Regions from separate parts of the Solibacillus sp. FSL H8-0538 genome, predicted to be linked through region 2. Evidence: riboswitches for the same ligand, from Rfam matches in the RefSeq annotation. Region 2 holds a riboswitch; each other region holds the start of a gene.
The links. A riboswitch is a leader RNA that binds a small molecule or an ion and turns the genes downstream of it on or off. The one in region 2 is predicted to bind cobalamin.

Region 1: linked by a shared signal. The riboswitch ahead of cobJ (precorrin-3B C(17)-methyltransferase) and the one ahead of MHH87_RS11175 (ribonucleoside-diphosphate reductase subunit alpha) in region 2 are both predicted to bind cobalamin.
Region 3: linked by a shared signal. The riboswitch ahead of MHH87_RS02605 (ABC transporter substrate-binding protein) and the one ahead of MHH87_RS11175 (ribonucleoside-diphosphate reductase subunit alpha) in region 2 are both predicted to bind cobalamin.

What each region holds. Positions count from the first base shown of each region.
Region 1 covers NZ_JBBOPI010000001.1:141,663-146,138, reverse strand. The annotation lists gene cobJ (precorrin-3B C(17)-methyltransferase) at 1-1,299, opposite strand, end outside; cobalamin riboswitch at 1,447-1,625, opposite strand; cobalamin riboswitch at 1,826-2,006, shown strand; gene MHH87_RS00690 (energy-coupling factor ABC transporter permease) at 2,127-2,870, shown strand; gene MHH87_RS00685 (energy-coupling factor ABC transporter substrate-binding protein) at 2,873-3,157, shown strand; gene cbiQ (cobalt ECF transporter T component CbiQ) at 3,164-3,943, shown strand; gene MHH87_RS00675 (energy-coupling factor ABC transporter ATP-binding protein) at 3,955-4,476, shown strand, end outside.
Region 2 covers NZ_JBBOPI010000001.1:2,347,071-2,351,546, forward strand. The annotation lists gene MHH87_RS11175 (ribonucleoside-diphosphate reductase subunit alpha) at 1-1,208, opposite strand, end outside; cobalamin riboswitch at 1,422-1,603, opposite strand; gene MHH87_RS11180 (hypothetical protein) at 1,737-2,405, opposite strand; gene MHH87_RS11185 (ECF transporter S component) at 2,402-2,893, opposite strand; gene MHH87_RS11190 (bifunctional adenosylcobinamide kinase/adenosylcobinamide-phosphate guanylyltransferase) at 2,896-3,309, opposite strand; gene MHH87_RS11195 (histidine phosphatase family protein) at 3,249-3,860, opposite strand; gene cobS (adenosylcobinamide-GDP ribazoletransferase) at 3,833-4,476, opposite strand, start outside.
Region 3 covers NZ_JBBOPI010000001.1:551,229-555,704, forward strand. The annotation lists gene MHH87_RS02595 (amino acid ABC transporter permease) at 1-685, shown strand, start outside; gene MHH87_RS02600 (amino acid ABC transporter ATP-binding protein) at 698-1,453, shown strand; cobalamin riboswitch at 1,526-1,708, shown strand; gene MHH87_RS02605 (ABC transporter substrate-binding protein) at 1,914-2,864, shown strand; gene MHH87_RS02610 (FecCD family ABC transporter permease) at 2,857-3,852, shown strand; gene MHH87_RS02615 (adenosylcobinamide amidohydrolase) at 3,855-4,476, shown strand, end outside.

The DNA.
Region 1 (4,476 bases), 2.2 Mb from region 2:
AGGTAAATTCAGTCCACCAAGTTGCTCCTGTAGTTGCTCCGCATAAGGAATCGACTCGGCCTTTTCCCCATAACAAAAATCACATGCCTTTATATTCACTACATCGCCAATTGGAGCGACTAAAAATTCAACCTGGCGAAGCGCATCCACAATCGCTTGTGGATCATCCGTTGGAATTTTCAAATGAATTTGATGCTCAGGCGTATATTCCATCGTCCCGTTCTCGCCTACAATGTCTGCGAGTGTACGCATTTGCTCAGATGTGAAAAATTTATTAGCTACCCCTGGACTAACTGCCACTTCAAAAATGGATTCAATGCTTTGTTGAATATACGTTTTAGACGACGTTATGGGCTTTTTTGTCACAAGTGAAAGTGCTAGTGATGCCATCTCAAGCGATGATTTCTTTGGCTTTTTTATTTTTTGCACGGAAATTTGCTCATATCCACTCGCGGCTTCCCCCGTTTCCTGATCCATTGCCCATGGTTCCGCTTCTTTTTTCAAGCGTTGATGTGGACGAAGGGGTTGCTTTTCTTCACCAAGTGTATATTTACGTTGATAGCCACGTGGTGTAATCATCTTATTATCGTAGAAAAATGTGGATGAATTCCCAACAACAACTGTCGTTAACATCCCAATATCATGATTTAACATTTCTGCAAGCGTCGTCATTACAATTTCTTGACGCTCTCGGTAGGCACTTTTCACTAGCCCGACTGGTGTTGCAGGCGAACGATATTCCAATAAAATTCGCTGTGCTTCAACAATTTGGCGTGTACGTCGACCGCTTTTCGGATTATAAAAAGCAATCACAAAATCCGCCATTGCCGCCGCTTCAATACGTTTCTCAATAATTTTCCACGGTGTTAAATGGTCGCTTAAGCTGATCGTACAAGAGTCATGCATAACTGGTGCGCCGAGTAAGCTTGCACAAGAGTTAATCGCTGAAATTCCTGGTACTACTTCTACCGCGATGCCATCCTTCTCCGTCCAACCAAGCTCAATAAGTACTTCATACACAAGCCCTGCCATTCCATAAACGCCGGCATCGCCACTTGAAATAACCGACACAATATTTCCTGCCTCCGCCTGCCTTACTGCTTCTTGTGCACGCGATACTTCCTCTGTCATCCCTGTACTAACAATCGATTTAGCGGTAACAAGATGCTCTATTAATTCCACGTACGTTTTATAACCAATAATAAAATCACTTTGCTTTAACGCATCTACTGCTCGTTTCGTAATATGCTCATAGTCTCCAGGTCCAAAACCGACTACGAAAATTTTCCCCTTTTGCACTGTTGTTCCCCCTAAAAATACGCAATAAAAAAGCCTTTACTCTCAAAAAGAGAGTAAAGGCTTGCAGCTCATTTATTAAAAAAAGCACTACAAAAACAGTAGTACATGATCGTATACTACTTTGCCTAAATTTCTCCCTCCGAAAAATTTTCACAACATTACTAAGCAGGTTTCCTGACTTAAGCTTCACCTTACTCTCACACCTTCCCAAATACATGGTGGTCTCATGATTTCATCAGCTATTACAGTAGCGGGGGCTGTACTAGAATTCTACTAGTTTCCCTTTTACCTCGAATTTTTCGAGCACTTAATAATTTCGCTATATTATATTTTTATTGTTTTCTGAATTTAATGCTTATTTTAAAATACCACAACTATTCATTAATAAAAAGATTTTATTTCCGTATGCAGTACAATTTAATTCTTTGTTTTACGTGCTAAAATTACAAATACATAGAAATCTCAATGTTCTAAAAAATATAATAGCCAAATTTTTTTTATGGTGGTACACTAATTGCCGAAGATGACAATTGAATCGTTTTTTGGTGCTAATGTAACTTAGCTTAAAAGGGAAGTACGGTGCAAATCCGTCGCGGTCCCGCCACTGTTAATCGGAGCAACTCACAAAATACCACTGTTTTTAAAACGGGAAGGTGTGAGGCGTGTTGATGATGAGCCAGGAGACCTGCCAACAGACTTACGAACATTTCAACCTACGAGGATAGGTGTGGAAAAAAGGCTATTTTAAGCTTTTTTCTCATGCACTTTCCCTCCACAGCGAAAGTGCTTTTTTGCGCACTTTTTGTCGTCAAAAAAGGAGGAAGCACATGAAAAACCAATTTTGGAAACTGAGTTATTTTTCAATTGCACTACTATTTATTCCTAAACAAGCATACGCAATGCACATTATGGAAGGATTCTTGCCGTTACAATGGGCCATTTTTTGGTCATTAATTTCGCTACCTTTCTTTATTTTAGGTCTACGTTCTATTCGAAAAACAATCACAGAACATCCTGAAACAAAAATGTTGCTTGGATTATCCGGCGCATTTGCATTCGTCTTGTCTGCATTAAAAATCCCTTCTGTTACAGGGAGCTGTTCACATCCAACTGGGGTTGGCTTAGGAACGATGCTATTCGGCCCACTTGCGATGAGCGTCATCGGATCAATCGTATTACTATTCCAATCATTACTATTAGCGCATGGTGGTTTAACTACTTTAGGTGCCAATGTTTTCTCAATGGCCATTGCGGGTCCAATGATTGTATATGGTGTCTATAAATTAGCAAGTAAATTAGGCTTTTCATTCTCTATCGCCATATTTTTAGCTGCAATGTTAGGTGATCTTGGTACATATGTTGTAACTTCATTCCAGCTAGCACTAGCATTCCCATCAGAAGTAGGCGGTTTTTGGCAATCATTTACGAAATTTAGTGGTATTTTCGCATTAACACAAATTCCTTTAGCTGTGAGCGAAGGTTTATTAACGGTTATGATTATGAATTTCTTACAAAAATACAATGTACGTGAATTAACGATGTTAAAAATTTTTAAAATAAAGGAGGCTTAAATATGCTAAAGAAAAATTTATTGTTATTAGCGATTGTTGTGTTGTTAGCCATTATTCCTTTGTTTATTCAAAAGGATGCAGAGTTTGGGGGAGCTGACGGGGAGGCAGAGGTAGCAATTACTGAAATTAATACTTCCTATGAACCTTGGTTTGAATCATTTTGGGAACCGCCAAGTGGTGAAATTGAAAGCTTATTATTTGTATTGCAAGCTGCCATTGGGGCTGGATTTATCGGCTACTTTATCGGTCTCATGCGAGGGCGTTACCAAAAGCAAAGAAATGAGTAAATTTGTATGCTGTTAATCGACAAATATGCTTATATTAATCAACTCAGAAATGTACACCCTTTAGAAAAAATGATATTTGCACTTAGTTCACTACTCGTTCTATTACTAGTTAAGCAGCCACTCGTGACAACGTTTATATTTTTTTCCATGAGTGGTATGATCATTTTCGCAGCAAAAATTCCGGTACAGTATTATTGCAAATTATTAGTAACGCCCATTTTTTTTATTACAACGAGCGCCGTTAGTGTTTTATTTTCCTTCACAACGGATATTGGGCAACTGACAACCATCATCTGGTATACCGACATTTTTTATTTTAATATTTTTATTTCTCACTCTAGTTTAGACACTGCCGTACACTTAATCATTACGGCGATTGGTTCTATTAGCTGTTTGTATTTCCTAATATTAACAACATCTATTAATGAGATTTGCACCGTCCTTAGAAAATGCCGTGTTCCCATTTTACTGATTGAACTCATTGAACTTACTTATCAGTTTATTTTTATTTTTTTAAACAGTGCGCACCAAATTTATATTGCTCAAAATGCGCGCCTCGGGTACCATTCGTTGAAAAAATCGTTTCAATCATTGGCGATTTTAGTGACGTCTCTATTTCAAGATGTCCTTTACCGCAGCCATGCTTTATCGATAGCAATCGAGGCACGTTGCGGCAATCAATATGAAGTCCCGATTTATTTCGATGAGCAAAAAATATTGAATCTATACAATTGGCTCTACATGCTTTGTTATGTATTCGTTCTTTTGTACATCGCCACTTTATAGGAGAAAACGACATGAACCAACCTTATTTCTGCTTGCAAAATGTGAGCTATGCGTATCCAGACGGCACAAAAGCCATTCAAAATATTACGATTACCATTCCACAAAATGCGAAAATTGCGGTCGTTGGTAAAAATGGCTCTGGCAAATCGACCTTTTTTCAACTGTTGATGGGACTGATCAAACCAACTTCTGGCCAACTGCTTTTTCAAAACGAAAAAGTACAATATTCAAAAAAAGCATTAAAAGCATTAAGGCAGCAAATTGGCATTGTCTTCCAAAATGCCGACAATCAACTTTTTGCAGGCACTGTAAAGCAGGACATCGCCATTGGACCGAGTAATTTAGGCTGGTCTTACGAAAAAGTAGAAGAAACAACGGCAAAAGCGATTGCGTTAACACAGCTTGAACCATTGCAGTATCGTCCGATTCATTTTTTAAGTGGTGGGCAAAAAAAACGGGTATCTATTGCCGGAGTGTACGCGATGGAGCCAAATCTTTTATTATTAGATGAGCCTACTGGGGGGTTGGATAAC
Region 2 (4,476 bases):
AGCTGACTACGCATAATGCGCTTCATGATTTCAATCGCCGGGATTGTTTCTTTTGAAAGCAATGGATGTGCAACACATTCCGCGTAACGAGTACGGAAGCTTCCTTCACCACGTTGCTCATCATAAATATCTTCTAGAGAATAGCCCATCAATGTACGCACTTCATGTGGGTCAAATAAATACCAATTTGAGCGTGCTTCCACTGCCTCCATAAAAATATCGGGCAAACATACACCAGTGAAAATATCATGTGCGCGCATACGCTCGTCACCATTATTAAGTCGCAAATCTAAAAACGTTAAAATATCTTTATGCCAAACGTCTAAATAAACTGCGATCGCACCTTGTCGCTGTCCAAGCTGATCAACTGAAACTGCGGTATTATTTAATTGTTTAATCCAAGGAAGAACGCCGCTTGATGCGCCTTTATAGCCACGAATTGATGAACCACGACTTCGCACTTTGCCCATATAAACACCAATTCCGCCACCATATTTAGACAATGTCGCCACATCTGTATTCGTGTCATAAATGCTTTGTAAACTATCATCCACAGTATCGATAAAGCAACTTGATAATTGGCCATGTGTTTTCCCCGCATTGGATAATGTCGGTGTTGCTACTGTCATATATAAATTACTTAATGCCCAGTACGCCTCTTCTACTTTTTGCAGGCGACTATCCGTTTCATGCATCATGAGTGTCATCGCAATAATTAGCCAGCGCTGTTGCGGGAGCTCCGCATTTGTACCGTCAAAATCACGCACAACATAGCGGTCCATTAATGTACGTAGGCCAATGTATGTGAAGTATTGGTCGCGCTCAGGCTGAATGATTGTGCCTAGTAATTGGCGCTCGGCTTTTGAATATTGTTGAATGAGTAACTCGTTTAGTAAACCTTTTTCAACAAGCACCTCAATCCAACCACTGAAATCGGCATACGGCTGTTCTATATTAAATTTTTGCTTCTGCGCTTCATATATTTTTTCAAGTAGCAGGCGCTCGGCAACAAACGTCCAGTATGGCTCCTGTTCGTCAATATAACTAATCGTTTCTAAAATGCACGCATCTGTCCATTGTGCATATGTCGCTTGTTCATTTTTACGTCGCCATTTTGCTGAAAAACGAATAAATTGTTCGAGCTGTTCCTCACCGAATTCTTTGATTAAATTTTCTACTACTTGCTGCTCATCTTTTACCTCAATCATCCTGACACATCCTTTTTGCATTTTAAAAAAGACACATCTCCCCCAAATATAAAAAGAGATGATGTTCTTTCGTTTGTGAATAACATAAATTTTCATTTTTTATCCACAAAAAAGCGAATCCTGCATTTAACAGGATTCGCTTATATAAGAAATGGAAAGAGAAGCACACTGAAAAGAGAGCTCTCGCTTCCATTTCCTAGCCCCCGAAGAAATGCGCAAATTGTTTACAAGGCAGGTCTCCTGGCTTCGCTTCATCCTCATCATTCACCTTCCCGTACCTTCGTACAGTGGCTATTGAATATTCGTCAGCGTTACAGTTGCGGGGACAGCATCAGCATCTCACTGATTTCCCTTTTAATCTACATATAGTAGAACCTTAATAAACAAAACACTATATATTGTATCGTTAGAAACTCATGTCATTGTATCACACGTATTAATGTCACTTCAAGCACTATATTTTTTGTGCCATTTTAAAAACGGGGATATGCGCTGAAACTATGCTGTAAAAATGATTTTTCATAAATTTCACGCACGGTAAATTTTCTTCACCGGGGCTGTTATTAACTTATTAAATTTTTCCACAAACTCTTCGCGCACTGCGACAAGTACTGCCGTGGATGGCCCTGCTGAGCATTGTAAATCAATGTCACATGTATAGCCTGCTCCGATAAAGCGCTCAATTTCTGCACCAATTCCTTTTGAACCAGTTGGCCACACTGCTGTAACGATATTCGCTTGCAGTGCCGTATGAATTTCTCCTAGCTTAGCCACCTTTTGCGCGTTCGCTATAACCGCATCTCCAACGAGTGGCATACCTACTAGGAAAAATTGGCAATCTATTTTTGTTACATGAAACGTCGGACGCCCAATAATCGTTAACGATAAACCCGATTGCAGCGACTCAAAATTGGATTCACTAGAACCTGTTACTGGTGGCAACGGCTCACTTATTTCATCAAAAACTTGCTGAAAGCCGCGCAAATAACCGTCCCATGCATCATTGCCCGAAAAATTGGCAAGCAGAAGTTGCGCTGGCTTAGCTCCTGCGCACCACTGCTCAAGTACGGCCACACGCGCTGTAAAATAAGCATTTACTTCATTTGGTACCTGCACAAGGTCAGCTTCCTTTTCACCAATACAGCCGGCATTATCAATTGTGACAATCATTTCATCAATAGCTACTGCATTTCTCATGATTGTAATCCTTGTTTTTGTACGATTGGTTTTAAAATTGGCATCACAACCATGACAAGTACTACATTAATCACTGTTGCTACGAGTAGTGAAGGCACTGATCCAATATAAAACTCCGGGGATACTAAGAAATAAAACGGGAATGGTGAAATAATACCGTTCGCGATAATTAAAAATATCCATTTCAATAGTTTAAAGTTTTTACGGTGTAATACATTAAATACATAGACAATAATAAACATTTCCGCTGCGATTAATGCATGAAATACACCTAGGGGCATCCCTGCGCTAAGTCCCGTTGCAAGATGACCAATCGCTCCTGCAAAGCCAGAATACAGTGGTGGTAAAAATAACACACTTAAAAAAGCTGGTGCAGAATCAAGTGCCGCTGTTGTAATAAATCCTGGCACTTTAATGAAACTACCAATCACACAAATTGCTGCTACTAGTGCCGTTAACACCATTAAACGTAATTTTACTTTATCCATGTTTATTCTCCTTTTAATAGCTGCGGAATGCCGTACCAAACACGTACAACCTGCTCGCTTTCTTCGCATAATTTTTGATATAGCCTGCCACATGTATCACGCAGCTGTCTTTGTTTTTGATCAAGTGGTACAACTCCGCGGCTCATATCGGTGCAAATGCAAATAACAGTTGTCTCTTGGTCAAGCTGTACAAGCTTTGCACTTAGTTTTTCCGCAACAATGTCTTCATCTATGTGAAGCCTAGTTTCGATTATTTTTTCAAAGCTCCCAATAATGATAAATTGCTCTTTTGTAAATGCTTTATCAGCGGGGAGTTCTCCTTCAAATGTAAAAATCCGATGCGAAGCAATAGCTTTTAATTGTGTTTTGACGTATTGTCTTTTTCCGTTAAAAGCGCCTCCGAGTATAACTTGCATCGCGCACCTCCTTGAAAGTCCTTAATGTTTGACCATTCTAAAGTATAGAGTGTTCGGTGATTCGCCATTACTTGCTGAAAATTGGTTACATCTGGCGCAAATTGTGCAAGTAATATCCGAATAACCCCTCCGTGTACAACGAATGTATACTGTCCAGCAGCAACCACAATGTCCTTGACTGCATTTAATACGCGTGCTTGAAACGCAGCTAAGCTTTCACCGTTTAGAGGTGGATTATTTCCTGGGCAATCAATCCATGCACGATACGACAAATTATCTTTTAATTCTTCATACGTCTTCATTTCAAAATCACCGAAATGCGTTTCACGTAAATCCGCATGTGCTTTAAACTTAGCAGATGGAAAATACAGTGCTGCCGTTTGCTCACAACGCATTAAATCACTTCCGTAAACGACAGTTGTTGCTACTGGAATATTCATATGTACTTGCTCTGTCACGATTGGTTCATCTGTCCAGCCAATGTATTTACGGGCTATATTTGCCGCTGTTTTTTCGTGGCGAATTAAATGAAGAATAACGCGGTCATCCATAACACAAGCTCCGTCCCTTCACATAAAGCACCGAGCAGATCCCCGCTCATGCCACCAAAATTTTTCGTCGTCCAGTGACGATAAATTACTACAATTATCGCAATTATCACGAATAACACTGCTAATCCTGTCAGTTGCAACCAAATAACAGCTGCTAGTAAACCCATTACATAAACAGCCACCAACCATTTTAATAAAACAGGCTCTACAGTCTTCTTAAAATACGCAGCTAAGCCTTTTTCCTTTGATGGCTTCATTGTTAAAAAGTACAGTAAAATCGCCATACGAGCGAGCATAGGTATACAAATGAAATACGGAAGAAGGGCAGTACTTCCATGCTGTAACGCTTCATAGATGACGCCTATCTTTAACAATAGTAAACACATTAAACTGATAGCACCGAATGCACCCGTGCGAGGATCATCTAAAATTTCTAGACGCTTTTCCTTATCCCCATACGAAAAATATGCATCACTTAAATCAACCCAGCCATCTAAGTGAATGCCACCTGTAAATGCTATTGTAGCCACGACGAGTAGTATTACTAAAAATAGCGTAGAAACCGGTGCAACCGTTGTGAAAAGCAGTACCAAACACGCAAGAACGGTTCCCATTA
Region 3 (4,476 bases), 1.8 Mb from region 2:
AGTCAATACATTTTTTGTTGCATTAAGTGGTGTACCTGTTGCGCTCCTTGTAACAGTTGTGGCAATGGCTTTTGCTGTACCACTTGGATTTTTATTAGCACTGACACGAATTCATGAAATACCGGTACTGAATTTCTTTACAAAAATATATATTTCCTTTGTTCGTGGGACACCGGTTATTATTCAAATTTTCGTGCTGTATGCAAGTATACCGTTAATTTTAGATGGCATTTTCAAGAAATATAATATTGACTATGCGATTTATGATATTAATCCGCTTTGGTATGCGTTTATTATTTTCTCGTTCAATACAGCAGCGGTCTTAATCGAAGTATTCCGTTCTGCCTTACAAACGGTACATAAAGGCCAGCTAGAGGCGGCGCATTCTGTTGGTTTAACGACACCACAAGCGTACCGCCGCATCATTATCCCTCAAGCACTCGTAGCTGCGATGCCGAATTTATGTACAGCGACAATAAATTTAATCAAAGCGACGTCACTTGGATACGCGATTTCATTGCAGGAAATCACATTGAAAGCAAAAGTAGCGGCAAACTTTGGTTACAATTATTTAGAGGCATATATTGATATTTTTATTGTGTACTTAATTGTGTGTATGACGGTTGAATATTTATTTAAGTGGTACGAAAAACGTTTGAGTCGTTATAAATATGTAGGTGCATAAGGAGGAAGTCAAATGTTAGAAATTAAAAACATCCATAAATCATTTGGGAAAAACGAAATTTTAAAGGGTGTAGATTTAACGATTGATCAAGGAGATGTCGTCGTGATTTTAGGGCCGAGTGGTTCAGGCAAAACAACGCTTCTCCGCTGCATCAACTTTTTAGAACGCGCAGATGAAGGAACAGCAAATTTCGGTGAGATTCACGTCAATTTGAATGATGCGTCCAAGAAAGATGTGCTTGCGATTCGCAAAAAAACCGCTTTCGTATTCCAAAACTATAATTTATTTAATAATAAAACCGCACTTGATAATGTGGCAGAAGGGCTAATTATTGGACGCGGCATGAACAAAGAAGAGGCGTATAAAATTTCGCGTGAAGCATTAAATAAAGTAGGACTTTCGGAAAAATACGATTCGTATCCAAGTCAGCTTTCAGGTGGGCAGCAGCAACGTGTTGGGATTGCGCGCGCAGTTGCGTTGAATCCTGACATTATTTTATTTGATGAACCAACATCGGCGTTGGATCCGGAGCTTGTTGGGGAAGTGTTAGGTGTCATGAAGGATATTGCCAAAGAAGGAACGACAATGCTAGTCGTGACGCATGAAATGTCCTTTGCGCGTGATGTAGCAAATCGCATCATCTTTATGGATGGCGGGAACATAATAGAAGAAGGCTCACCACATGAAATTTTTGTGAAGCCGAAAGAAGATCGTACAAAACAATTCCTACGACGTGTTTTACCAGAAGAATTTGATTACCAAATTTAATTGTCAGAAAACTCTTGCGGATTATACGTACACTTTTTTCTGATTTCCGCTATAATAAATACTGTTACATAATTGGATAATCAAAGTAAAGGTTCTTGCCGCTGCGGTGGTAGGAAGTAAAAGGGAAGTCGGTGCAATTCCGATGCGGTCCCGCCACTGTAAATGCTAGTTTACTGTACAATGCCACTGTAAAGGGAAGGCGCAGTAAATGCTTGATGCATAAGCCAGGAGACCTGCCTTTACGTACACCAGTTGGACCTACGCGGATAGGAAGATGGCTTTTAACAGTGTTTTTTTGCGCGATTATTAGCTAGTCTCAGTCTCTCTGTCCATGGAGAGGCTTTTTTTTGTGGTTAAGTAAGTATGACTTTTTTTAACCATATAACAAAAGACACCATCTCGTCTTATTTTGGAGTGAGATGTGGTCATTCTATTGCGGCAAAAATTAGGAGGAATTACGATGAAGAAGTTTTGGCAATTAGGGTTAAGCGCAATATTAGCGGTATTGATGTTAGTTGGATGTAGCGGTGATACAGCAGAAGATTCCTTGCAAGTTGAAGAAACATCTGAAATAGAAGATGTAGCGCAAGCATTCCCAGTAACTGTAACTGATGCACAAGGGACCGACATAACGATTGAACAAGCACCAAAGAAAATTATTTCGTTAATCCCGTCGAATACAGAAATTTTATTTAGTTTAGGATTAGATGAACAAATTATTGGTGTGAATGACTATGATAATTTTCCAGAGGCAGTTACAGAGAAAGAGCGCGTTGGTGGTATAGAATTTAATTTAGAGCAAATTATTGCATTGCAACCAGACATCGTGTTCGCGCATGAATCAGGTTTATATGTAATGGGTGAAGGGATTGCACAGCTTGAAGCAGCAGGTGTAAAAGTATTTGTAGTGAAAGATGCTGTTGATTTTGATGAAACATATGAAACGATTGAGCAAATCGGTTTATTAACAGGTAAGTCACAGGAAGCGACAAAAATTATTGCGGATATTAAAACAAAGCTGACAAATATTGAAGAGAAGGTAGCTGGGCTAGAAGCTAAATCAGTGTTTGTTGTAGTAGGGACAGACCCGGATATTTATGCGGCGGGTACAGGTACGTTTATCGATGAAATGCTACAAATAATCGGTGTTAAAAATGCAGTGGAGACAGACGGTTGGCCGATGTATAGCTCAGAGCAATTTGTTGCAAGTAACCCAAATACAATTATTGTGACATATGAAAATGATATTGAATCAATTAACACAAATGAAGCCTATGCGATAATGGATGCGGTAAAAAACGGGAAGGTTATATTAGTTGATGGTGATACAACAAGCAGACAAGGTCCACGTTTAGCTGAAGGTGTCGAATCGATTGCGAAGGCAGTTTACCCAGAGGCTTTCGGTGAATAAAAAGTATTTCATCTCGTATAGTTGCTCCCTTGCTGTATTGCTGATGAGCATCTGGTTTGGAATTTCATTTGGGTCGGTTGATGTTCCGCTCTCAACGTTATGGGATAAGGAAACAGATCCGGTTGCCTACAGTATTTTATGGAAAATCCGTATGCCGCGAGTCGTACTATCCGTATTAGTCGGCGCATCACTTGCGATTGCAGGAGCAGCATTCCAAGGATTATTAAAAAACCCACTCGCTGATCCATATACATTAGGGATTTCATCAGGTGCATCAGTTGGAGCGGTCACAACAATCTTTTTTGGTATTTCAATACCGATTTTAGGCACCTTTACTTTACCAGTTTTCAGCATGATTGGAGCTGTTTTAACGATTGTTTGTGTGATGAGCTTTGCGCGTGTAGTGGATCGTACGATGAAAATGGAAACGCTAATTTTAACGGGGATCATTTTTAGTTCATTTTTAGGGTCGTGTATTTCGCTCATGGTCGCATTAACAGGTGAGCAACTGCGGGAAATTATAGGCTGGTTACTTGGAAGCGTGTCGATGCGCGGCTGGCCATATGTGAAAATGATTTTACCGTTCGTCATTATTGGGACGATTATTATTTGGTTTAATCGTCGTGAATTAAATGCGATGGTTTACGGTGAGGAACGTGCACAGTATTTAGGTGTTAACGTTAAACGGAGTAAATATATGATCTTAGCAGGTGGCTCGATGCTGACAGGAGCTTCCGTTGCTGTATCGGGAACAATCGGCTTCGTCGGCTTAGTTGTTCCTCATATGGTACGTATGATTTGTGGTGCGGATCATCGACATTTATTACTGCTGTCGTTACTCAATGGAGCGAGTTTACTCGTCATTTGTGATTTAGTATCACGTACAATTATTGCACCAACTGAGTTACCAATTGGTGTTATTACAGCATTTATCGGGGCTCCCGTATTTGCTTATATCTTTTTTAAACAGCGTACAAAGGGGGGCTAACATTGCTAAAGGTACAAAATATTTCAGGTGGCTATAGCTCAACCCCAATCATACACAATGTTTCGTTTGAAGTCGGAAAAGGGAAAGTGCTCGGTATATTAGGGCCAAATGGTAGTGGGAAATCAACGCTACTAAAAATTGTGAGTGGCATTATTACACCAACGACAGGCAATGTCTTCATTGATGGGCAAGAAATGCAAAGCTATTCAGTAAAGCAGCTTGCGAAGAAGATGGCAGTTTTACCACAGCTCCATGCGAATACATTTTCAAACTCTGTACGTGACGCGGTATCTCTTGGGCGTTATCCTCATCAAACAGGCTTTTTCTCAACGTGGTCCGAACAGGATGAGCAGGCTGTACAAACGGCAATGGAACAAACGGGTGTAACAAAATATGAACATACGTTTTTAGAGTTTTTGTCGGGAGGCGAGCAGCAGCGCGTGTTTATTGCACAGGCGCTAGCGCAAAATTCCTCTATATTATTATTAGATGAGCCAACGAATCATTTAGATATTGCCCATCAAAAGCAAATTCTCGATATGATTCGTAAAGAAGTAGTAGAATGTGGCTTAACGGTCGTGTCTATATTTCACGACATAAATTTAGCTTCTCTGTACTGTGATG